Regions from separate parts of the Streptomyces longhuiensis genome, predicted to be linked through region 2. Evidence: riboswitches for the same ligand, from Rfam matches in the RefSeq annotation. Region 2 holds a riboswitch; the other holds the start of a gene.
The links. A riboswitch is a leader RNA that binds a small molecule or an ion and turns the genes downstream of it on or off. The one in region 2 is predicted to bind glycine.

Region 1: it holds a riboswitch for glycine, as region 2 does, so the genes downstream of both, gcvP (aminomethyl-transferring glycine dehydrogenase) here and gcvT (glycine cleavage system aminomethyltransferase GcvT) in region 2, are expected to answer to the same signal.

What each region holds. Positions count from the first base shown of each region.
Region 1 covers NZ_CP085173.1:2,092,384-2,104,066, forward strand. The annotation lists gene LGI35_RS09935 (PhzF family phenazine biosynthesis protein) at 1-324, shown strand, start outside; gene LGI35_RS09940 (CPBP family intramembrane glutamic endopeptidase) at 391-1,191, opposite strand; gene LGI35_RS09945 (substrate-binding and VWA domain-containing protein) at 1,356-3,128, shown strand; gene LGI35_RS09950 (glutamate-cysteine ligase family protein) at 3,151-4,671, opposite strand; gene LGI35_RS09955 (hypothetical protein) at 5,162-5,749, shown strand; gene LGI35_RS09960 (DUF5999 family protein) at 6,103-6,300, shown strand; gene gcvP (aminomethyl-transferring glycine dehydrogenase) at 6,390-9,275, opposite strand; glycine riboswitch at 9,460-9,555, opposite strand; gene LGI35_RS09970 (PRC-barrel domain-containing protein) at 9,670-10,053, shown strand; gene LGI35_RS09975 (DNA polymerase IV) at 10,039-11,469, opposite strand; gene LGI35_RS09980 (MerR family transcriptional regulator) at 11,526-11,683, opposite strand, start outside.
Region 2 covers NZ_CP085173.1:6,482,121-6,493,803, forward strand. The annotation lists gene LGI35_RS29965 (L,D-transpeptidase) at 1-149, shown strand, start outside; gene LGI35_RS29970 (L-serine ammonia-lyase) at 179-1,549, opposite strand; gene glyA (serine hydroxymethyltransferase) at 1,702-2,961, opposite strand; gene gcvH (glycine cleavage system protein GcvH) at 2,975-3,358, opposite strand; gene gcvT (glycine cleavage system aminomethyltransferase GcvT) at 3,451-4,575, opposite strand; glycine riboswitch at 4,623-4,734, opposite strand; glycine riboswitch at 4,735-4,838, opposite strand; gene LGI35_RS29990 (AAA family ATPase) at 5,036-5,653, shown strand; gene LGI35_RS29995 (enhanced serine sensitivity protein SseB) at 5,760-6,527, shown strand; gene LGI35_RS30000 (enhanced serine sensitivity protein SseB C-terminal domain-containing protein) at 6,697-7,497, shown strand; gene LGI35_RS30005 (ABC transporter permease) at 7,955-8,953, shown strand; gene LGI35_RS30010 (ABC transporter substrate-binding protein) at 9,011-10,762, shown strand; gene LGI35_RS30015 (ABC transporter permease) at 10,835-11,683, shown strand, end outside.

The DNA of each region.
Region 1 (11,683 bases), 4.4 Mb from region 2:
CGCGCCCTCGCACCCGACCTCAAGGCACTCGCCGCCCATTCGGAGCGCGGCGTGATCGCCACCGCCCGCGCGGCGGACCCCGACGGCGCCTACGACTTCGTCTCCCGCTGCTTCTTCCCGCGCGTCGGTATCGACGAGGACCCGGTCACCGGCAGCGCCCACACGGCCCTCGCGCCGTTCTGGTCCGCGCGCCTCGGCCGCGCCGAACTCACCGGCCTCCAGGCCTCCGCCCGTACCGGCTTCGTGCACACCGAACTGCGCGGCGCCCGCACCCTGCTCACCGGCCGCGCCGTCACGGTCATCGAGGGCGACCTGCTCACCTAGGGCCTTCCACGCCGCAGGGGCGTACGAAAATCTCGTACGCCCCTGCATCCGGCACCCGCCCCGGCCTCACGCCGTGGGCAGCCACCCCACCTTCCCCGCGAGCAGCGCGTATCCGACGAACGCACCGATGTCGAGCAGCGAGTGCGCCACCACCAGCGGCCCGACCCGCCCCCACCGCCGGTACAGATAAGCGAAGACCAGGCCCATCGCGAGGTTCCCGAAGAAGCCGCCGATGCCCTGGTAGAGGTGGTACGACCCGCGCAGCACCGAGCTGGCCACGATCGCCGTGCCGGGCGTCCAGCCCAACTGCCCCAGCCTGCGCAGCAGATAGCCGACGACGATCACTTCCTCGAGGACGGCGTTCTGGATCGCCGACATGATCAGGACCGGGAACTTCCACCACACGTCGGGCAGCGCCTCCGGCACCACCGTGAGGTTGAAGCCGAGGCCACGGGCCGCCAGGTAGAAGGCGATGCCCGTGCTGCCGATGACCGCCGCGATCACCGCGCCGCGGGTCGTGTCGAAGAGCGGTCTCGTACGGTCGAAGCCGATCGTCCGCATCCCGACCCCCTCACGCAGCAGCAGGTGCGCGATGAGCGCGACCGGGACGAGCGCGCTCGCGATCCCGAACAACTGCCACGCCAGATCAAGCCACGGCCGCCCGGGAGCCGCCGAGGCGTTCAGGGTCGCCGCCTGGTCCTTCAGGCCCCCCGGTTTGGTGACCGATCCAACAAAGCTGATCAGCGCGGACACTCCGCTCGCACCGAGCGAGAGTGCCAGGACGAGCAGTGTCTCGTTCCGAAGAATGTGTCGCGAGAGCCGCTCGTTGGGAAAGGAATCGGCCACCGCACCCGCCTCCGCCTGCACACCTGCCTCCAGTTGAGTAATCCCGCCTCATCCCCCACCTAGCCCCGCTAGGGTCTCGAATACAGGTACGAAGATCGCGCGCGACAGGCCGGGGGGACGAAGGCCGTTCTTTGGTGTACCTCTCCCCTTGCGTCGGGCCGGGACCCGAGGAAGGGCACCACCGCATGGGACGTCACAGCTTGCCCGACGAGCACGGGACGGACGCGGTCGCCCCCCGCTCCCGCACACGCGGCCGGACCGTCGCCATCGCCACGGCCCTCGTTCTCGTGGTCGCCGGTGGCACGGCTCTGGCGGCCAGGAGCGGCCTGCTCTCCTTCGGCGGGGCCTGCAACGGCAAGACGGTCCACCTCGACATCGCCGCCTCGCCCGACATCGCCCCCGCGCTGCGCGACGCCGCGGACCTCGCCCGCAAGAACCATCTGACCTCCGACGGACAGTGCCTCGACACCCGCGTGCAGGCGGGCGACTCGTACAAGATCGCCGATGCCGTGCGCAAGGGCCGGAAGGGCACCGGGGACTACGAGGCGTGGGTGCCGGATTCGAGTCTGTGGATCCAGCGCGCCGGCCTCGGCGGGAACGCCACTCGCGTCACGGCGATGGGCAACATAGCCTCCTCCCCCATCGGCATCAGCATGGTGCCGTCGGCCGCGAAGAGCATGGGCTGGCCCGCGAAGAAGTACACCTGGGCGCAGTTGACCGGCGCGGCCATGGAGGGCGACAAGCTGCGGCTCGGGACCGCGGACCCCGCGCGCAGCGCGACCGGTCTCCTCGCCCTGACCCAGCTGGGCGCCTCCACCAAGAAGTCCGGGTCGCAGGGCGACACCCAGGCCGCCGCCATGGCCAAGGCGCTCTCGCAGCGCACCACCGACAGCGACGGCCAGCTGACCGACACCCTGGCGCGCGACTCCTCCGGCACCGAGCAGGGCAATCCGCGCCGCAATCAGGCGCTGATCCTCTCCGAGCAGTCCTCGTTCCGGTACAACGCGACCGCCGGCGACAAGGACGGGCTCGACCTCTTCTACCCGAAGGACGGCTCGCCGCAGCTGGACTACCCGTTCGCGCTGGTCGACGAGGGCGTCAAGTCGACGGACGAGCGACGGGCCGCGATCCGCTTCATGACCCTGCTCGGCGAGGACGCCGGCCTCGGGATCCTGGACAAGCACGGCTTCAGGACGGACGACGAGGAGCCCTCGGACGCCCTGATCGCCGGGGCCGGCGGCCGCAGCCCGCAGCCGTACGCGGCCTCGGACTCCGAGCCGCCGACGGACAAGGAACTCCAGGAGACCCTCGGCATGTGGACGATCACGGTGCAGAGCGCCCGGATCACCGTCGTCGTGGACGCCTCCGCCTCCATGGCGAACTATGTGCCGGGCCGCAACCAGTCCCGCATGGAGGTCACGAAGGCCTCGATGCTCCAGGCGCTCGCCACGTTCACGCCCGAGGACGAGATCGGCCTGTGGGAGTTCGCCACACTCCTCGACGGAACCCGCGACTACCGCAAGCTCGTGCCCACCGAGCGCCTCGGCGACCGCGAGGGCGGCGGCACCCAGCGCGACAGGCTGTCCGAGGCCTTCAGCGGCCTGCAGCCCGTGCCGGGCGGCGCCACGGGTCTTTACGACACCACGCTCGCGGCCTACGAGGAGGCCACGTCCTCCTACCGGAACGGCAAGTTCAACGCCCTCGTGGTCGTGACCGACGGCGCGAACCAGGACCCCGGATCCATCTCGCGCAGCAGCCTCGTCTCGCGGCTCCAGAGCCTCGCCGACCCGAAGCACCCGGTGCCGCTCATCGCCATCGCGGTCGGCCCGGACGCGGACAAGGACGAGGTCGAGCAGATCGCCGGGGCCACCGGCGGCTCGGGGCACCAGGTCAGCGACCCGGCCGAGATCCACGCGGTGATCCTCAAGGCGATCGTGGAGGCGGGCGCCAAGGGCTGACCAGCCAGAACCGCCTTGCCGCTCAGCCCAGTTGCACCGCCGGCGCCGGGAGCCCCACCGGCCACGTGTGCACCGGGTCGCCCGCGTGCATCAGCTCGCAGTAGCGCCGGGTGGTCGCCGCGAGCGCCGCGTCGCGCTCGAGGCCGCTCTCCAGCGCGCGGTGGAACGTGGCCGCCTGCCACGAGGCCCCGTTGACCCGCCGCCGGCAGCGCTCCTCGATCACCCCGAGGTAGAAGTCACGGTCGGCCGCCTCGACCCCCCAGGCATCGAGCCCGGCAGCGGCCAGCGGCAGCAGCTCGTCCCGTACGAGCGTGACGGCGGGCACCTTCTCGACCCCGCCGAAGCGGCCCCGGCGCGGCCAGTCGAGGCGCGCCTCGATCCCGTACCGGCACGCCTCGTCGAAGTTGCGGGCCGCCGCGTCGAAGGGCAGGCGGGTCCAGACCGGGCGGGCGTCCTCGGCCAGGGCGCGTACGACGCCGTAGTAGAAGGCGACGTTCGCGATGACGTCGGTGACGGTGGGGCCCGCGGGCAGGACGCGGTTCTCCACGCGCAGGTGCGGCCTGCCCCCGGCTATGCCGTACACGGGCCGGTTCCAGCGGTAGACGGTGCCGTTGTGCAGGACGAGTTCGCCGAGCGCCGGCACTCCGTCGTCGTCGATGACGCGCAGCGGCTCCTCGTCGTCGCACAGGGGCAGCAGCGGGGGGAAGTAGCGCAGGTTCTCCTCGAAGAGGTCGTACGCGCTGCTGATCCAGCGCTCGCCGAACCAGGTGCGCGGCCGGACCCCTTGGGCCTGGAGCTCGGGCGGGCGGGTGTCGGTCGACTGCTGGAAAAGCGGCGGCCGCGATTCGCGCCACAGCTCATGTCCGAACAGGAACGGCGAGTTGGCGCCGACCGCGACCTGCACGGCCGCGACGGCCTGCGCCGCGTTCCACACGTCGGCGAAGCGGGCGGGCGTGACCTGGAGGTGCAACTGCACGGAGGTGCAGGCCGCTTCGGTCGCTATGGACCCCGAGGTGCAGCGCAGGTGCTCCACCCCGTCGATGTCGACGACGAAGTCCTCGCCGCGCGCGGCCACCATCTGGTCGTTGAGGAGGCTGTAGCGGTCCACGTCCGACAGATTCGCGGAGACGAGATCATCGGGCACGAGCGTCGGGAGAATGCCGATCATCACGATCCCGGCGTCCACCTCGTTCGCTTTCCGGTGGGCATAGGCGAGGCCGGTCCTGAGCTCCTCGGCGAGCCGGTCGAGAACGCGGCCTTCCAAACGATGGGGAGCAATGTTCACTTCCAGATTGAACATTCCGAGTTCGGTCTGGAAATCACGGCTCGCGATGCGCTCGAGAACTTGCGCATTCATCATTTTCGGCATGCCGTCGGGCCCCGCGAGATTCAACTCGATCTCCAGGCCCATCAGATTCCTCGGACGATCGAACCTCTCCTCCTCCAGGAGCCTCGCGAGCCCCGCCAGACACTGCTGCAGCTTCCTGCGGTAGTGCCGCCGATCGGACAGGTCGAACGCGCCCGCCACGACCTTCTCCCCCATGGAAGCGTCCCTCCTCACATGGACGACACGGCCGTCCGGCCGCTGTGTCACGGTGGATGATGCCCAGGCAATGTGATCGATAACGCCCCGCTTCCCGCCACGGGCGAGTAGGCTCGCAGCAGTTGTCACGGGGCACATTCACGAGGCATGCGGCATGTCGAAGACCTGGTTCCACATGACCTGGTGATAAACACCGACGAGAATCGGCCGTCCGCTCGCCGTGAAGATTACGAGGTCACAGACCCAACCCCGCTGGGAATCGGGAGATTTCCCGCATCTCGCCGACCGAATAACGCCTTGCCGAGTATTTTCGCGACGGCTAGACGAAACACTGCGTGAACACGTGTCGTATAAACTTCGCGAACGAGGCGCAGAGTTGGCGCTCGCGGTATCTGCCCCGCCCCCTCTGGCCCGGTCAGCAGACAGCGCCGTCCGCTCGTCCCGCCACGCCCTCGATCCACCGTGCCTGTCGAATGAGAGGCGACCCACCATGCCGCTGCATGTCCCTCCGGCTCCCGCGCCCGCCCTGCGCACTGTCCTCACGGCCCTCGGTTCCCCGACCGCGGTCCGCGAGGCCCGCACCCCTTCCCTGCGCTCCGCCCAAGGACCGGCGAGCCCCGAACTCCCTTTGCCCGTCCACGTACTGGACCGGGTCACGGGCAGCGCGGGCCCTTCGCCGACCCGACTCGCCGGCTGGCGGTTCCTGATCCGCTGCGGGGAACGCGCGGTCGCCGCCGCCGACACGATGCTGACCGCCGACGGCTGGGCGTTCTCGCACTTCTTCGAGGGCCCGTACGTCGCGGCCACCGAACGGGCGCTGCGCCAGGCCGAGTCCATGCCCGCGGCCTACCAACCGCGCCTGCTCTCGGTCCCGGAGCTGTACATGCTCACCCTCTGGCTGCACGGGGACTGCAACGCCGACGCCTCGACGGGACATCCCGCGGCCAGTGACCTCCTGGTCCCGCTGGCGCCCGCGCCGCCCGGCATCGCCGCCCACCGCCCGCACCCGGTCGCCGAACTGCTGCCCGTTCTCACCCATCGACTGACCCCCGCGCCACTTCTGGGCTCACCCGCCTGACGCGACCGGGCCGTCCGACGCGCCCGCGCCCCGCTGCCGATGCCGACCGGTCGCGGGGCGCAGCCATGCCCTCGGCCACGCCCCCGCGGGCCCGTCCGGACTAGCCCGGTCAGGCCACCCCGAACCACCCGAAGGGACAGTGCAGTTGGGGTGAACCGTCCGCACGGGTGACGCGTCCTCATCCAGTGAGGACCGCTGCGACGAAATACCTGCGGATTGACGCCCGTGGGGCAACACTGGGTTCCGGACCGACCGACAAACGGGGGGCGGCCATGAACAACGCTTCGAGCCGCAGGACAGACCGCGACATCACACCCATCACCGACATCACTTCACAGGGAAAGATCCCATCCATGTGCCAGCACCAGCCACCGTGCCCGTCCGCAGACTCCGCCGACCGGGAGGCCGCGCTCCCTGTGGCCCACCACCCCGAACAGGGCTGGAGTCTGCTCTGCAACGGCGTCCTGCTCTTCGAGGACACCGGTGAGCTGCTGCCCACCGGCCAGATCATCGCTCCGCACCGCCCGGTGCACGTCGTGACCGCGGCCTGAGCGCATCCGGACGCCGACGGCGTCCCCTGTACGAAAGGGCCGGCCCCGGGAAACCCCGGAACCGGCCCTGACGCATGTCAGCGTGAGTATCAGTCCTCGTACGCGTCCATGGGCGGGCACGAGCAGACGAGATTGCGGTCGCCGTACGCCTGGTCGATGCGGCGGACCGGCGGCCAGTACTTGTCGGCGGCCACGACACCGGCGGGGAAGACGGCCTCCTCGCGGCTGTACGCGTGCTCCCACTCGCCGCCGAGCGCGGCCGCGGTGTGCGGGGCGTTGCGCAGCGGGTTGTCCTCGGCGGGCCACCGGCCCGACCCGACCTTCTCGATCTCCCCGCGAATGGCGATCATCGCCTCGCAGAACCGGTCCAGCTCGGCGAGGTCCTCGCTCTCGGTCGGCTCGATCATCAGCGTCCCGGCCACGGGGAACGACATGGTCGGCGCGTGGAACCCGTAGTCGATGAGCCGCTTGGCGATGTCGTCGACGCTGACGCCGGTCGCCTTCGAGATCGGGCGCAGATCGATGATGCACTCGTGCGCGACGAGGCCGCCGGGGCCCGTGTACAGCACCGGGAAGTGCGGCTCGAGCCGCTTGGCGATGTAGTTGGCGCTGAGCACCGCGACCTGCGTGGCCCGCTTGAGGCCCTCGCCGCCCATGAGACGCACGTACGCCCACGAGATCGGCAGGATGCCCGCGGAGCCCCACGGTGCCGCGGAGATCGGGCCCACGCCGGTCTCGGGACCCGCGGCGGGCTGCAGCGGGTGGTTGGGCAGGTACGGCGCGAGGTGCGCGCGGACACCGACCGGGCCGACGCCGGGGCCGCCGCCGCCGTGCGGGATGCAGAACGTCTTGTGCAGGTTGAGGTGCGAGACGTCGCCGCCGAAGTGGCCCGGCTTGGCGAGGCCCACCAGGGCGTTCAGGTTGGCGCCGTCGACGTAGACCTGACCGCCGGCGTCGTGCACCTGCGCGCAGATGTCGGCGACGTGCTCCTCGAACACACCGTGCGTGGACGGGTAGGTGATCATCAGGACGGAGAGCTCGTCCGCGTACTGCTCGATCTTGGCGCGGAGGTCCGCGACGTCGATCTCGCCGTCGTCGGCCGTCTTCACGACGACGACCTTCATGCCGGCCATCACGGCGCTCGCGGCGTTCGTGCCGTGCGCGGACGACGGGATGAGGCAGACGGTGCGCTGGTCGTCACCGTTGGCGCGGTGGTAGCCGCGGACGGCGAGCAGACCGGCCAGCTCGCCCTGCGAGCCGGCGTTCGGCTGGAGCGACACGTTGTCGTAGCCGGTGACCTCCGCCAGACGCTCCTCCAGCTCACGGATGAGCGTGAGGTAGCCCTGCGCCTGCTCGGCGGGCGCGAAGGGGTGCAGCTGGCCGAACTCGGGCCAGGTGACCGGCTCCATCTCCGTCGTCGCGTTGAGCTTCATCGTGCAGGAGCCCAGCGGGATCATGCCGCGGTCGAGCGCGTAGTCGCGGTCGGCCAGCTTGCGCAGGTAGCGCAGCATCGAGGTCTCGGAGCGGTGCGCGTGGAACACGGGGTGCGACAGGTAGTTGTCATCGCGCAGAAGGCCCGCGGGCAGCGTGTCCACGGCCGCCGCGTCGAGCGCGTCGACGTCGGCCTCGACACCGAACGCGGTCCAGACGGCGCCCAGCTGGGCACGCGTCGTGGTCTCGTCACAGGAGATCGACACATGGTCGGCGTCCACGAGGTGGAGGTTGACGCCGCCTTCGCGCGCCGCGCTCACGACGTCGGCGGCCCGGCCCGCGGCCTTCACGGTCAGGGTGTCGAAGTACGCGCCGTGCACGACCTCCACGCCGCCGGCCTTGAGGCCCTCGGCGAGCAGCGTCGCGTACCGGTGCGTGCGCCGCGCGATGCCCTTGAGGCCTTCGGGCCCGTGGTAGACGGCGTACATGCCGGCCATGACGGCGAGCAGCACCTGAGCGGTACAGATGTTGCTGGTGGCCTTCTCGCGCCGGATGTGCTGCTCACGGGTCTGCAGCGCGAGGCGGTACGCCTTGTTGCCGTCGGCGTCGACGGAGACGCCCACGAGGCGGCCGGGCAGGCTGCGCGCGAACTTCTCGCGGACGGCCATGTAGCCGGCGTGCGGACCGCCGAAGCCCATGGGGACACCGAAGCGCTGCGTCGTACCGACGGCGATGTCGGCGCCGAGCTCACCGGGCGAGGTCAGCAGCGTGAGGGCGAGCAGGTCGGCGGCGACCGTGACGACGGCGCCCAGCTCGTGGGCCTGCTCGATGACGGGCTTGATGTCGCGGACGGCACCGGAGGCGCCCGGGTACTGGATCAGGACGCCGACGACGCCGCGCTCGGCGACCTCGGCCGGGATGCCCTCGGACAGGTCCGCGACGACGACCTCGACACCCGTCGGCTCGGCACGCGTCTGGATCACGGCGATGGTCTGCGGCAGCGCGTCCGCGTCGACCACGAAGGCACCGTTCTTGACCTTGCCCATGCGCCGGGACAGCGCCATGGCCTCGGCCGCGGCCGTGCCCTCGTCGAGCAGCGAGGCGCCCGAGGTGGGCAGGCCGGTCAGCTCGGCGACCATCGTCTGGAAGTTGAGCAGCGCCTCGAGACGGCCCTGCGAGATCTCCGGCTGATAGGGCGTGTACGCCGTGTACCAGGCCGGGTTCTCCATGACGTTGCGCAGGATGACGGGCGGCGTGAACGTGCCGTAGTAGCCCAGTCCGACCATCGAGTCGAGGACCTGGTTGCGGTCGGCGAGGGAGCGGAGCTCTGCGAGCACCTCGGCCTCGGTGCGGGCCCCGGGAAGATCGAGCGCCTCGGCGCTCTTGATCACGTCCGGGACCGCGGCCGCCGTCAGCTCGTCGAGCGAGCCGTACCCGACCTGCGCGAGCATCTTGGCCTGCGCTGCTTCATCCGGACCGATATGGCGCTGCTCGAAGGGGATTCCCTGCTCCAGCTGGGAGAGCGGAATACGGTTGGCGGTCATTGCGGAGGCCTCCTGGTCATTGCGACCTGCGAGGGGCACCACGGCGCGGGTGCCCGGACGGCCTCCCCCTCTGTCATCTCAACCTGAGAGTTTCACCGGCACACCCCACATCACGAAGGGCATGACGACTTTCACCGTCGGTGAGAGCGGAGGCCTGAACGCCCGCCCTGCTTTCCAGAGTGACCTCGTCCGTGCGGTACAGGGGCCTGAGAGATTCCGGGGAGGAGTTGCTCCTTCGGCGCCTCCGGTGTCATCCGGAGGACTCTCCCGCACGGGGTCGGCAGCCATCGCCAGCCTACCAGCGGCAACGACACCCCCGGCTTCGAGTGGCCGCCTTCCCCAATGTGCACTTTGGTAGTGCTTACGGATGAGTTGCGAGCAGCTGGAGGGCCCCGTGCAGACCGATGTCGATCCGCGCAACCTGATCGGCCGCAAGGCGTTCGACCGCAACGGAGCCAAGATCGGGACCGTCGACGAGGTCTACCTCGACGACGCGACCGGCGTCCCCGAGTGGGCGGCGATACGCACAGGCCTGTTCAGCCGGGACGCCTTCGTCCCCCTGGAGCCGAGCGAGCTGGTGGAGGGCACCCTGCGCATCCCCTTCGAACGCTCCCTGATCAAGGACGCCCCCGACTTCGGGGTCGGCCGTCACCTCTCCCCCGAACAGGAGCTCCAGCTCTATCACCACTACGGTCTCGACATCTCGGCCCCCGGCGACCCCGAGCCGCCTGAGGACCGAGACTTCGGCAAGATCGCCCGCCCGTCAGACGACACCTGACCCGACATCCGGCTCCCGCGCCGCGAAGCGCCCGGCTCCGCCCTCCACCAGCGGCAGCGGCTCCGCCGGTACGAGCGCGGGGTCGTCGGTCCGGAACGTACGCACGCGCCCCGGCTCCGAGTACGGCGTCTCGAAGCGCACAGTCACCCGCCCGAGCCCGCTGCCCTGCACCCACCCGTGCCCGAACTCCTCGTGCCGCACGTCGTGCCCGGCCACCCAGCGCCGGTCCGCGACCTCGACGACCTCTTCGGCAGCCGCCTGCCCCTCTTCACCCGCACCACCCGCCCCTTCCGCCTCACCCTCACGCTCCCCCTCGGCCACGTGCGCATCGGCCTCCGCCTGCGCCCGCGCCTGCGCGAACAGGTCCTCCTGCGTGTAGTCGGCCAGGCCCGTCACCCCCACGCCGAGCAGCCGCACCCCGCCCGTCGTGTCCACGGACTCCAGGAGCCGGGCGGCCGCCTCCCGCACCACGGCGGGGTCGTCGGTGGGCCCACGCAGCGTCTCGGATCTCGTCAGCGTGGAGAAGTCGTAGCGCCGCACCTTGAGGACCACGGTCCGCCCGGACCGCTCCGCCCCCCGCAGCCGCTGCACGCACCGCTCGGCGAGCCGCTGCACCTCGGTCCGCACCCGCACCCGGTCGTGGATGTCCACGTCGTACGTGTCCTCGACCGACACCGACTTGGCGTCCCGCTCGGCCACCACGGGCCGGTCGTCGTGCGCGAGGGCCATGGCATACAGCGACGCCCCGTGCGACTTCCCCAGCAGCCGTACCAGCTCGTCCTCGCCCGCTTCGGCGATCTCCTCGACCGTGGTGATCCCGGCACGTCTGAGATGGTCCCCGGTCGCCGGCCCCACGCCGGGCAGCGTGCGCACCGACATGGGCCCGAGCATGGCGCGCTCGGTGCCGGGCACGATCAGCACCAGCCCGTCCGGCTTCGCCTCCTCGGAGGCAATCTTCGCCAGCATCTTCGACGCCGCGAGCCCCACCGACCCGGTCAGACCGGTCACGGTCTTGATCTCGTCCCGCAGCCGCTCACCGACGAGCCGCGCCGACGCGGCGTCCCAGGCCGCCTCACCGGCCTCCAGATCGACGAACGCCTCATCGAGGCTCAGCGGCTCCACCAGCGGCGACAGCTCCCGCAGCAGCCCCATCACCTGCTCGCTGACCTCCCGGTAGAGCCGGAAGCGCGGCGCGAGATACGCGGCGTTGGGCGCGAGCCTGCGCGCCTGCCCTATCGGCATCGCCGAGTGCACCCCGAACACCCGGGCCTCGTACGAGGCGGTGGCCACCACCCCACGAGGCCCGATCCCGCCCACGACCACGGCTTTCCCGCGCAGACTCGGCTTCGACGCCTGCTCCGCCGAGGCGTAGAAGGCATCCATGTCGAGATGCAGGATCGTGGGCGCGGTTCTCACATGTCCGATGCTGCCCTACGGCACTGACAATGCCCCGGCCGACGCATCGGCCCCGCTCACACCGCGCGGTGGCGCCGTCTCGCCAGCTCGTCCGCCGGGTTGTTCCCGAGGAGCGTCTCGCCGGTGTCGATACGCTCCCCGTGCAGCTGCGACAGGGCGCTCTCGACGTCCCGCCACACCACACCGACAGCGATGCCGAAGATGCCCTGACCGC
Region 2 (11,683 bases):
GGCAGGTCAAGCAGGGCGACCCCGTCACGATCACGGGCTCGCCGCGCGCCAAGGCTCCGGCCGACAACGGCTACGCGGCCTTCAACCTGAGCTGGGACCAGTGGCTCGCGGGGAGCGGGGCCGGGGAGGGCACGACGGCGACCCTGTGACCGCCGCCGCCCTCGACGCCCGCTGATCCTCAGCACTCGATGATGTTCACCGCGAGCCCGCCGCGGGCCGTCTCCTTGTACTTGACGGACATGTCGGCGCCGGTCTCCTTCATGGTCTTGATGACCTTGTCGAGGGAGACCTTGTGGCTGCCGTCGCCGCGCATGGCCATGCGGGCCGCGGTGACGGCCTTCACGGCGGCCATGCCGTTGCGCTCGATGCAGGGGATCTGGACGAGGCCGCCGACGGGGTCGCAGGTCAGGCCGAGGTTGTGCTCCATGCCGATCTCGGCGGCGTTCTCGACCTGCTCGGGGGTGCCGCCGAGGACCTCGGCGAGGGCGCCCGCGGCCATCGAGCAGGCGGATCCGACCTCGCCCTGGCAGCCGACCTCGGCGCCGGAGATGGAGGCGTTCTCCTTGAAGAGCATGCCGATGGCGCCCGCGGAGAGCATGAAGCGGACGACGCCCTCCTCGTCGGCGCCGGGCACGAAGTTGATGTAGTAGTGCAGGACCGCGGGGATGATGCCCGCGGCGCCGTTGGTGGGCGCGGTCACGACGCGGCCGCCCGCGGCGTTCTCCTCGTTGACGGCCATCGCGTAGAGGGTGATCCACTCCATGGCGCGGGCCATCGGGTCGCCCTCGGCGCGCAGCTGGCGGGCCGAGTTCGCGGCGCGGCGGCGGACCTTGAGGCCGCCGGGCAGGATGCCCTCGCGGGACATGCCGCGCGAGACGCAGGCCTGCATGACGCGCCAGATGTCGAGCAGACCGGAGCGGATCTCGTCCTCGGTGCGCCAGGCCTTCTCGTTCTCCAGCATCAGGGCGGAGATGGACAGGCCGGTCTCCTCGGCGAGGCGGAGCAGCTCGTCGCCGGTGCGGAAGGGGTACTTGAGGACCGTGTCGTCGGGGACGATCGGGTTCTCGCCGGCCACCGCATCTTCGTCGACGACGAAGCCGCCGCCCACCGAGTAGTACGTCTTCTCCAGGACGAGGGCGCCCTCGTGGTCGTAGGCGAAGATCGTCATGCCGTTGGCGTGGTACGGGAGCGCCTTGCGGCGGTGCAGGACCAGATCGTCGTCGAAGCTGAACGGGATCTCGTGGACGCCGAGCAGGTTGATCTTCCCGGAGGTCTTGATCGCCTCGACGCGGTCGTCGGCCTTCTCCACGTCGACGGTGCGGGGGGAGTCGCCCTCCAGACCCAGCAGCACCGCCTTGGGGGTGCCGTGGCCGTGTCCGGTGGCGCCGAGGGAGCCGTAGAGCTCCGCCCGTATCGAGGCGGTGTGGGCGAGCAGGCCCTCGTTCTTCAGGCGGCGCGCGAACATGCGGGCCGCCCGCATCGGGCCGACCGTGTGGGAGCTGGACGGGCCGATGCCGATCGAGAACAGGTCGAAGACCGAGATGGCCACGGGGGAACTCCTAGGTGGGGTTTCGGCGGACGCCGTTGTCCGCCGGGTGGTGCGCAAGCAGATACGGAGGGCGGTGCATGGGGCGGGGCACCGCTCTCACTGTCCAGTGTGCGCGGTGCCCCGAAATTTCATACGTACAAATGCGTACGAAACTACTTCAGGCCGGGGTACAGGGGGTACTTGTCGGCGAGGGCGGTGACGCGGGCCTTGAGGGACGCCGCGTTGTATTCCGGCTTCAGCGCCTCGGCGATGATGTCGGCGACCTCGGTGAAGTCCTCGGCCTGGAAGCCACGGGTGGCCAGGGCCGGGGTGCCGATCCGCAGGCCGGAGGTGACCATCGGCGGGCGCGGGTCGTTCGGGACCGCGTTGCGGTTGACGGTGATGCCGACCTCGTGGAGACGGTCCTCGGCCTGCTGACCGTCGAGCTCGGACTCGCGCAGGTCGACCAGGACCAGGTGCACGTCCGTGCCGCCGGACAGCACGTTCACGCCGGCGGCGCGTGCGTCGTCCGAGGTCAGACGGGCGGCGAGGATCTGGGCGCCCTCGATGGTGCGCTGCTGGCGCTCCTTGAAGTCCTCGCTCGCGGCGACCTTGAAGGAGACGGCCTTGGCGGCGATCACGTGCTCCAGGGGGCCGCCCTGGAAGCCGGGGAAGACCGAGGAGTTCAGCTTCTTCGCGAAGTCCTTCTTCGCGAGGATGATCCCGCCGCGCGGCCCGCCGAGGGTCTTGTGCGTGGTGGAGGTCACCACATCGGCGTACTCGACCGGGTTGGGGTGCAGTCCGGCCGCGACGAGTCCGGCGAAGTGGGCCATGTCGACCCACAGGAAGGCGCCGGTCTCGTCCGCGATGCGGCGGAACGCGGCGAAGTCCAGCTGGCGCGGGTAGGCGGACCAGCCCGCGATGATGACCTTGGGGCGGTGCTCCTTGGCGAGGCGCTCGACCTCGGCCATGTCCACCAGGCCGGCCTCGTCGACGTGGTAGGCCACGACGTCGAACTGCTTGCCGGAGAAGTTCAGGCGCATGCCGTGGGTGAGGTGGCCGCCGTGCGCCAGGTCCAGGCCCAGGATCGTGTCGCCGGGCTTGGCGAGCGCGAAGAGGGCGGCCTGGTTGGCGGAGGCGCCGGAGTGGGGCTGGACGTTGGCGTACTCGGCGCCGAAGAGGTCCTTGACCCGGTCGATGGCGATCTGCTCGGTGACGTCGACGTGCTCGCAGCCGCCGTAGTAGCGCCGGCCGGGGTAGCCCTCGGCGTACTTGTTGGTCAGGACCGAGCCCTGCGCCTCCATGACGGCGACCGGAGCGAAGTTCTCCGACGCGATCATCTCGAGGGTGGACTGCTGGCGGTGCAGCTCGGCGTCGACCGCGGCGGCGACGTCCGGGTCGAGCTCGTGCAGGGGGGTGTTCATGAGCGACATGGTCGTGGTGTCCCTAGTTGCCGGAGCCGGAGAACGCGTCGTACTCGTCCGCGGAGAGCAGGTCCTTCGGCTCATCCGAGATGCGGACCTTGAACAGCCAGCCGCCCTCGAACGGGGCGGAGTTCACCAGCGCCGGGTCGTCCACGACGTCCTGGTTCGCCTCGACGACCTCGCCGGTGACCGGGGAGTACAGGTCACTGACGGACTTGGTCGACTCGAGTTCGCCGCAGGTCTCGCCCGCGGTCACCGTGTCGCCGACCTCGGGGAGCTGGGCGTAGACGACATCGCCGAGCGCGTTGGCCGCGAACTCGGTGATGCCGACCGTCGAGACGCCGTCCTCGGCGCCCGACAGCCACTCGTGCTCCTTGCTGTAGCGCAGCTGCTGGGGGTTGCTCATGATCTGAATTCTCCTGTACGCGAATGGGTGCTGCGGAACGAGAGGGGTGTGCGCTGGGTTACTTCCGGCGGCCCCCGTGAGGACTGGTCGGGCTACTTCTGGCGCTTGTAGAACGGCAGCGCCACGACCTCGTACGGCTCGTGGGCGCCGCGGATGTCCACGCCGACACCCTCGGTGCCGGGGGCGGCGTGCGCCGCGTCCACATAGGCGATGGCGATCGGCTTGCCGAGCGTGGGGGAGGGGGCGCCGGAGGTGACCTCGCCGATCACCTGGCCGCCGGAGACCACGGACATCCCGGCGCGCGGCACGCGGCGGCCCTCGGCGATCAGGCCGACGAGCTTGCGCGGCGGGGCGGTCTCGGCGCGCTCGGCGGCGGCCTCGAGCGCCTCGCGGCCCACGAAGCGGCCCTCGTTGCCCGTCTTCTCGAACTTCACGACGCGGCCGAGACCGGCGTCGAACGGGGTCAGCGCCGTCGTCAGCTCGTGCCCGTACAGCGGCATGCCGGCCTCCAGGCGGAGCGTGTCGCGGCAGGAGAGGCCGGCGGGGACGAGCCCGACCGGCGCGCCCGCGTCGGTCAGCGCCTGCCACAGCTTCTCGGCGTGCTCCGGGGCGACGAACAGCTCGAAGCCGTCCTCGCCGGTGTAGCCGGTCCGGGCGATGAGGGCCGGGACGCCGGCGACGGTGCCGGGCAGGCCCGCGTAGTACTTGAGACCGTCCAGGTCGGCGTCCGTGAGGGACTTCAGGATCCCGGGGGACTCGGGGCCCTGGACGGCGATCAGCGCGTAGGCGTCGCGGTCGTCGCGGACCTCGGCGTCGAAGCCCTCGGCGCGCCCGGTGATCGCGTCGAGGACGATCTGCGCGTTGCCCGCGTTGGCGACGACCATGTACTCCTGCTCGCCCAGGCGGTAGACGATCAGGTCGTCGACGATCCCGCCGTCCTCCTGGCAGATCATGGTGTAGCGGGCGCGGCCGGGGCCGATCGTGGACATGTTGCCGACGAGGGCGTAGTCGAGGAGGTCGACGGCCTGCGGCCCGGTGACGGTGATCTCACCCATGTGCGACAGGTCGAAGAGGCCGGCCTTGGTGCGGACCGCGAGGTGCTCGTCGCGCTCGCTGCCGTACCGCAGCGGCATGTCCCAGCCCGCGAAGTCGGTCATCGTCGCGCCCAGCGAGCGGTGCAGTGCGTCGAGGGCGGTCTTACGGGGGGCGTTGCTCATGAGTGGTGCTCCAGGATCCCAGGCATGACAGACGAGGGCGATGGTCTTCCTCCCCATCTGTCATCGGAACCTGAGAGGTTCGCCGGCGCCACACGTAAAGGTGGTCGCGGCTTGCACCTTGGGTGGAGCGGCCGAGGGCCGCCCGCTTTTCAGATATGCCTCGCCCGCGCGGTACGGGGCCTGAGAGATTCAAGGGAGGAACTTGCTCCTTCGGCGCCCCCGGGGACGCGTAGGCGTCCGGGGAGCTCTCCCGCGCGGATTCAAGCGGCCGGTATGCAGTTGGTCGTGCTCTTGGCGCGCACATCATTGCATGCCGACCGTACGGGGAAACCACTTGTACGGCATTACCGTCTCTTTACACTTGACGGGCAAGGGTGGCGTGACCGGAACGGGGAGGACGATCACGGTGCATAAGGCAGCGGCGGGTGCGTACGCGGCGGCAGGGGTCGGACAGCGTGCGATGCCCCGCCCGAGGTCGGTGACGGGGCGCGGTCCGGTCGTCAGGGATCTGCGCGGCAGAGGCGGCCGCACCCCGAGGCGCCTCGGCTTCGCGCGGGGTGACCTGATCGTGGTCTCGGGGCTCCCGGGCAGCGGCAAGTCCACGCTGATGCGCCGCGTGGTCGGCGCCGGCGGAGCCGTGCGCATCGACTCGCAGGACGCCCGTGACCGCTGGGCGGCCCGGCTGCCCCGGCTCCTCCCGTACGCCGTGTACCGCCCGCTCGTGCGGCTCGCGCACTTCGCCGGGCTGCGGCGGGCCCTGCGCTCGGGAGGCAGCGTCGTCCTGCACGACTGCGGCACGCAGGCCTGGGTGCGGCGCTGGCTGGCCAGGGAGGCCGGGCGGCGCGGCGCGGACCTGCATCTGATGCTGCTCGACGTCGACGCGGACACGGCGCTCGCCGGCCAGCGGGACCGCGGCCGCGGGGTCTCGCGCTACGCGTTCGCCCGGCACCGCCGCGCGGTCGCGGGTCTCGTGGAGTCGGCCGAGCGCGGTGACCTGCCGTGGGGCTGCGCGTCCGCGGTGCTGCTGGACCGGGACGCGACGGATGTGCTGAACGGGATCGCGTTCGAGGGCGGCTGACCCCCGGCGACCCCCTGTGGCCGTGTGGATGCGGAGGGTGTCATGTCGGTCGCACGCGCTAGGGTTCGGCCGCAGACAGAGCGGTTCCAGAGCGGGTGGTAGGCACATGGACATTCCGGCGCAGGCTCATGCACATCCGTACGGCGGGTGGCCGGCCAACGAGCTGGAGGAGGTGCTCGCCGCCTCCCTCGGGGTCGACTCGGCGGGCGGCCGGATCGTCGAGGTCCTCGGACGCAGTCAGGTGTGGATACCGCTGCCCCAGGGCGGCGGGCCCGGCAGCCCGAACCTCGACCTGCCGACGCTGGAGATCGAGGGCCAGGCCTATGTGCCCGTCTTCAGCTCCGAGGAGCAGTTCCTCGCGGTCGTCGGCGACCGGATGGGCTGCACGGTCGCGCCGGCCGTCGAGTTCGCGCGCGGGCTGCCCCCGCAGGTCGGCATCGCGGTGAACCCGGACGGCGCCGTGGGCGTCCCGCTGCCCCCGCCCGCCGTCGCCGAGCTGTGCAGGTCCGGTCGCACGCCGCTGGACGGGCCCGCCTCGGGCGGCCGGGTCAGCCTCTACGAGCCCGACTGGCAGAACGACCCGGTCGACTTCCTGGCCGCCGTGCGCGAGGAGTTCGAGGCGTCCGGCGTCGTGCTCACCGCCCGCCGCTGCCTCGCCAGCGTCGAGGGCGGCGACCCCGTCCTCTTCGTCGGCGTCGAGGTGTCGCAGTGGGAGGGTCCCGCGCGCAACCTGCCCATGGACGCCCTGGGCCGCGCTCTGGGCCGGGTGCCGGCGCCCTGGCCGGTGAACCTCGTCCTGCTCGACATCACCCAGGACCCGGTCGGTGACTGGATGCGAGCCACGCTGCGGCCGTTCTACACGCAGGGTCACTGAAAGCCCGGCGCCGGTCCCCGTTCGGGAGAACTCGGGAAAGCGGCCGACCGCGCGTACGTCAAGTCGGTGTCAGGATCGCCGCTTAAGCTGGTTTCATGACCTGTCTGGGCGGTCCCGCCGCGGGGAGCGGGTCGAAATCGTCGAGTACGTCACGAAGGGGCGGTTACGGGTGAGTGCGTCGGGCACGGCCGCGGCCGGTCAGGTCGAGCACATGCTGCGCCAGGTGACGCCGGGGCGTTACGACGCCTACGAGGCGCTGCTCAACGCGCTCGCGGATCCCGGCGCCGGCCAGGTGTGGATGCTGCTCTGGCACGGCCAGGCCGGATCCCCTGACGCGCAGTACGGGAACATGGACGTCGACGGCACCTCGTACGCCCCCTGCGTCACCTCCGCCCAGGAGTTGTCGGCCTCCGGCTGGAGCCGCGCGTACGAGGTCGTCAGTGGGGTCGACGCGGCCCGCACGCTCTACCCCGACCACTACGGCCTCTGGCTCAACCCGCACGCGCCCGGCGGCGGCGTCGGCATCCCGTGGCTCGACCTGCGCCGGATCGCGGGCGGTCTCGACCGCCAGCCCGCCGGGCCCCTGCGGCTGAGCGACCCCGCCATCGAAATCCCCCAGTTCTACGCCCTGCTGACGCAGAACGCGCACCGGACCACCGCGATCCGCTCGCTGCGCCGCGCCTGGGTCCAGCCGACGCTCGGCGCGCCCTATCTGGCGATCGGCCTCGATGTGTACGACACGTCGCCGGTGTCCGTGGACGCGGTGCGCGCGATGATGCAGCAGTCGATCGTCGCCGTGCCCGACGGACTGCCCGTCTCCACGGTCGCGATGTCCGACGAGCACGACCCCGTCGCCATGTGGCTGCGCGCCAACGCCCGCCCGTTCTACGACCGCGAGGCCCACGCCGCCCCGTCCGCGCCCGCCCCCGTCGCGGGGTACGGGTACCCGCCGCCGCACGGGACGTACTGAAACCGTTCGCCGCGGGGCTCTGTTCCAACTGCCGCCGGAAACTGCCGGATTGACCTGACCCGACGGCGCCGGCGGGACAAACACCCATTCCGCCCTGTTTTCCGCGGAGTTGGTGCCCCACCGGGGCATTCTCGCCACATCGGTCACCGTTTAGCATTCCGGACCCGGCGAAGCGCTCTCGGACCGGAGCGAATTGTCCGCTCAGCCGGTTCCCGCGTCCGCATACTGCACTCCTGTCGCCTCATCACGGTTGCGCAACCTTTCACTGTGAGGGCTGGCGGCTGGTCACAGGCGCATTGAAGACTCCCTGCAGACACGGGGTTTCGACTCTGTGTACGAGCTGAACGGTCAACTACGAGGCCATGCCCCCGGACTGTCCAGCGTGTGAAACAGGATCAAGCCGCTACCGCGGCGGGCGTGGGCCGGCCACCGTCGGCCGAGAGGGGTCAACCACACCGTGACCGCACCGATCGAGACCACTGGGGCCCAGGCCGAGGTGCAGCCCGAGGCTGTGCTCGCCGGCACCAAGGGGCAGCAGATCGAGGGGCGCTCCCTCGGGCGCATCGCCTGGAACCGTTTCAAGAGGGACAAGGTCGCCGTCGCCGGCGGCGTCATCGTCATCCTCCTGATTCTCGTGGCCGCCCTGTCGCGCCCGCTCCAGTCCCTGCTCGGCCTTGACCCGAACACCTTCCACCAGGACCTCATCGACCCCACCACGTCGCTTCCCAAGGGCGGGCTGGGTGGCATGAGCGGTGACCATCCCCTCGGCGTGGAACCGAAGTTCGGCCGTGACATCCTCGCCCGCATCCTCGAGGGATCATGGGTCTCGCTCGTCGTCGCCTTCGGCGCCACCGTTCTGTCGAACGTGATCGGCGCGATCCTCGGCGTCGTCGCCGGGTACTACGGCGGCCGGGTCGACTCCGTCATCAGCCGCATGATGGACACGTTCCTGGCGTTCCCCCTCCTGCTGTTCGCGATCTCGATCTCCGCGACGCTGCAGGGTGGCGCGTTCGGACTGAACGGCCTGCCGCTGCACATCTGCGTACTGATCTTCGTGATCGGGTTCTTCAACTGGCCCTACCTCGGACGCATCGTGCGCGGTCAGACCCTGGCGCTGCGCGAGCGGGAATTCGTGGACGCCTCCCGCGGGATGGGTGCCCGTGGCCCGTACATCCTGTTCCGGGAACTGATGCCCAACCTGGTCGGCCCGATCATCGTCTACTCGACGCTGCTGATCCCGACGAACATCATCTTCGAGGCGTCGCTGAGCTTCCTGGGCGTGGGCATCCAGCCGCCGCAGGCCTCCTGGGGCGGCATGCTCAACCAGGCCGTCGACTACTTCCAGGTCGATCCGCAATACATGATCGTCCCGGGCCTCGCCATCTTCGTCACCGTGCTCGCGTTCAACCTGCTCGGTGACGGTCTCCGCGACGCCCTCGACCCGCGCAGCCGCTGACCCGGGCCGCATCGAGTGCTCCACAAGTTTCCGACAATGGAGGGGATTCCGACCATCATGCGAAGGTCATCAATCGCCGCGGTCGCGGCCATCGGCAGCGTGAGCCTGTTGCTCGCCGGCTGCAGCAAGGCCGACGACGGCTCCGACGACAGCAACAAGTCGGCCGGTGCGAACGCCGCCACGAAGGACGTCGTCAACGCCTCGACGAAGAAGGGCGGCACGGTCACCTACGCGATGTCGGACGTCCCCGACTCGTTCGACCCGGGCAACACGTACTACGCGTACATGTACAACTTCAGCCGGCTGTACGCCCGCCCGCTGATGACGTTCAAGCCCGACGCGGGGGAGAAGGGCAACACGCTCGTCCCCGACCTCGCCTCGGCACCGGGCAAGCAGTCCGACGGCGGCAAGACCTGGACGTACACGATCCGCAAGGGTCTCGAGTACCAGGACGGCACGCCGATCACGTCCAAGGACGTCAAGTACGCCGTCGAGCGCTCGAACTTCGCGCGTGACGTGCTCTCGCTCGGCCCGAACTACTTCCAGCAGTTCCTCAAGGGCGGCGACAAGTACAAGGGCCCGTACAAGGACAAGAGCGACGAGGGCCTGAAGTCCATCGAGACGCCGGACGACACCACGATCGTCTTCCATCTCAACCAGGCCTTCCAGGAGTTCGACTACCTGGTCGCCACCCCGCAGACCGCGCCGGTGCCGAAGGCCAAGGACGACGGCATCGACTACGTCAAGCACATCGTGTCCTCGGGCTCGTACCAGTTCCAGAGCTACCAGGAGGGCAAGCAGGCCGTCCTGGTCCGCAACAAGAACTTCGACCCGAAGACCGACCCGCTGCGCAAGCAGTACCCGAACAAGATCGTCGTCAACCTGAAGGTCAACCAGCAGACGATCGACAAGGACCTGCAGTCCGGCGACACCCTGATCGACATGCAGGGCAAGGGCGTCGACACGCAGACCCAGGCGCAGCTGGTCAACGACAAGTCGAAGATGGCGAACACGGACAACGCCTACGGCGGCCGTCTCGTCTACGCGGCGATCAACACCAAGCTGAAGCCGTTCACGAACGTCGAGTGCCGCAAGGCCGTCCAGTACGCGATCGACAAGGTCTCGGTGCAGACCGCTGAGGGCGGCCCGATCCGCGGTGACATCGCCACCACGGTGCTGCCCCCGGACATCACGGGCTACGCCAAGGAAGACGTCTACGCCACCAGCGGCAACAAGGGTGACGTGACCAAGGCCAAGGACGCCCTGAAGGCCTGCGGCAAGAAGACGATCAACACCACGATCACGGCGCGCAGCGACCGTGACGAAGAGGTCTCCGGCGCCCAGGCGCTCATCGAGTCCCTGAAGAAGGTCGGCATCAACGCCAGCCTGAAGCAGTTCCCGTCGGGCAAGTACTTCACCGACTACGCCGGTGTCCCGAAGTTCAACCAGAAGAACAACGTCGGCATCATGATGATGCAGTGGGGCGCCGACTGGCCGTCCGGCTACGGCTTCCTGCAGCAGATCCTGAACAGCAAGGCGATCGGCCAGTCCGGCAACACCGCCCTGTCGGAGCTCGACGACAAGAAGGTCGACTCGATGCTCGCCGAGGCAATCGGGGCGCCCGACGAGGCCAAGCGCAACGAGCTGTACGGGCAGATCGACAAGCGGGCCATGGAGGACGCGGCGCTCGTTCCGCTGACCTACTTCAAGGTCCTGCTGTACCGCTCGCCGTACGCCACCAACCTGGTGTCCACGGCCGCCTTCAGCGGGCAGTACGACTACCTCAACATCGGCACCACGAAGAAGTAGCAGCCCCGGAAGGCAGGTGAAGGCATTGGTGCCCGCGGGCCGCACGGTCCGCGGGCACCAGCGCCGGTCCCCGTGATCTCGTACATCATCCGCCGGCTGATCGCGGCAGTGATCCTGTTGCTGGTCGTCACCGCGGTCACCTTTGGCATCTTTTTCCTGCTGCCGAGAATTGCCGGCCAGACCGCCGAACAGCTCGCGCAGCAGTACATCGGCAAGAGTCCCTCGGCCGCGGACATCGCGGCGGTCAAGCACAACCTCGGCCTGGACCAGCCCGTCTACACCCAGTACTGGCACTTCATCAAGGGGATCTTCGCGGGGTCCACCTACGACCTCGGCCCCACCACGGTCCACTGCAACGCGCCGTGCTTCGGCTACTCCTTCAAGAACCACGTCGCGGTGTGGCCCGAGCTGACCGACAGGCTGCCCATCACCCTGTCGCTGGCCGCCGGTGCCGCCGTCATCTGGCTGGTGTCCGGTGTCACGGTCGGTGTGATCTCGGCGCTCAAGCCCGGATCGTTCTTCGACCGCGCGTTCATGGGTGTGGCCCTTGCCGGTGTCTCGCTGCCCATCTTCTTCACGGGCCAGCTGGCGCTACTCGTCTTCACCTATCAGATTCCGATCTTCGGCCGTACCTACGTACCGTTGACGGAAAATCCGGCGCAGTGGGCCAACACCCTCTTCCCGGCCTGGTGTTCACTCGCTCTGTTGTACTCCGCCATCTACGCCCGGCTGACCCGCGCGGGCATGCTGGAGACGATGAACGAGGACTTCATCCGCACCGCGCGCGCCAAGGGCCTGCGTGAGCGCACGGTGGTCGGCCGGCACGGCCTGCGCGCCGCACTCACCCCGATCGTCACCGTCTTCGGCATGGACGTCGGTCTGCTGCTCGGCGGCGCCGTCATCACCGAGAACGTGTTCTCC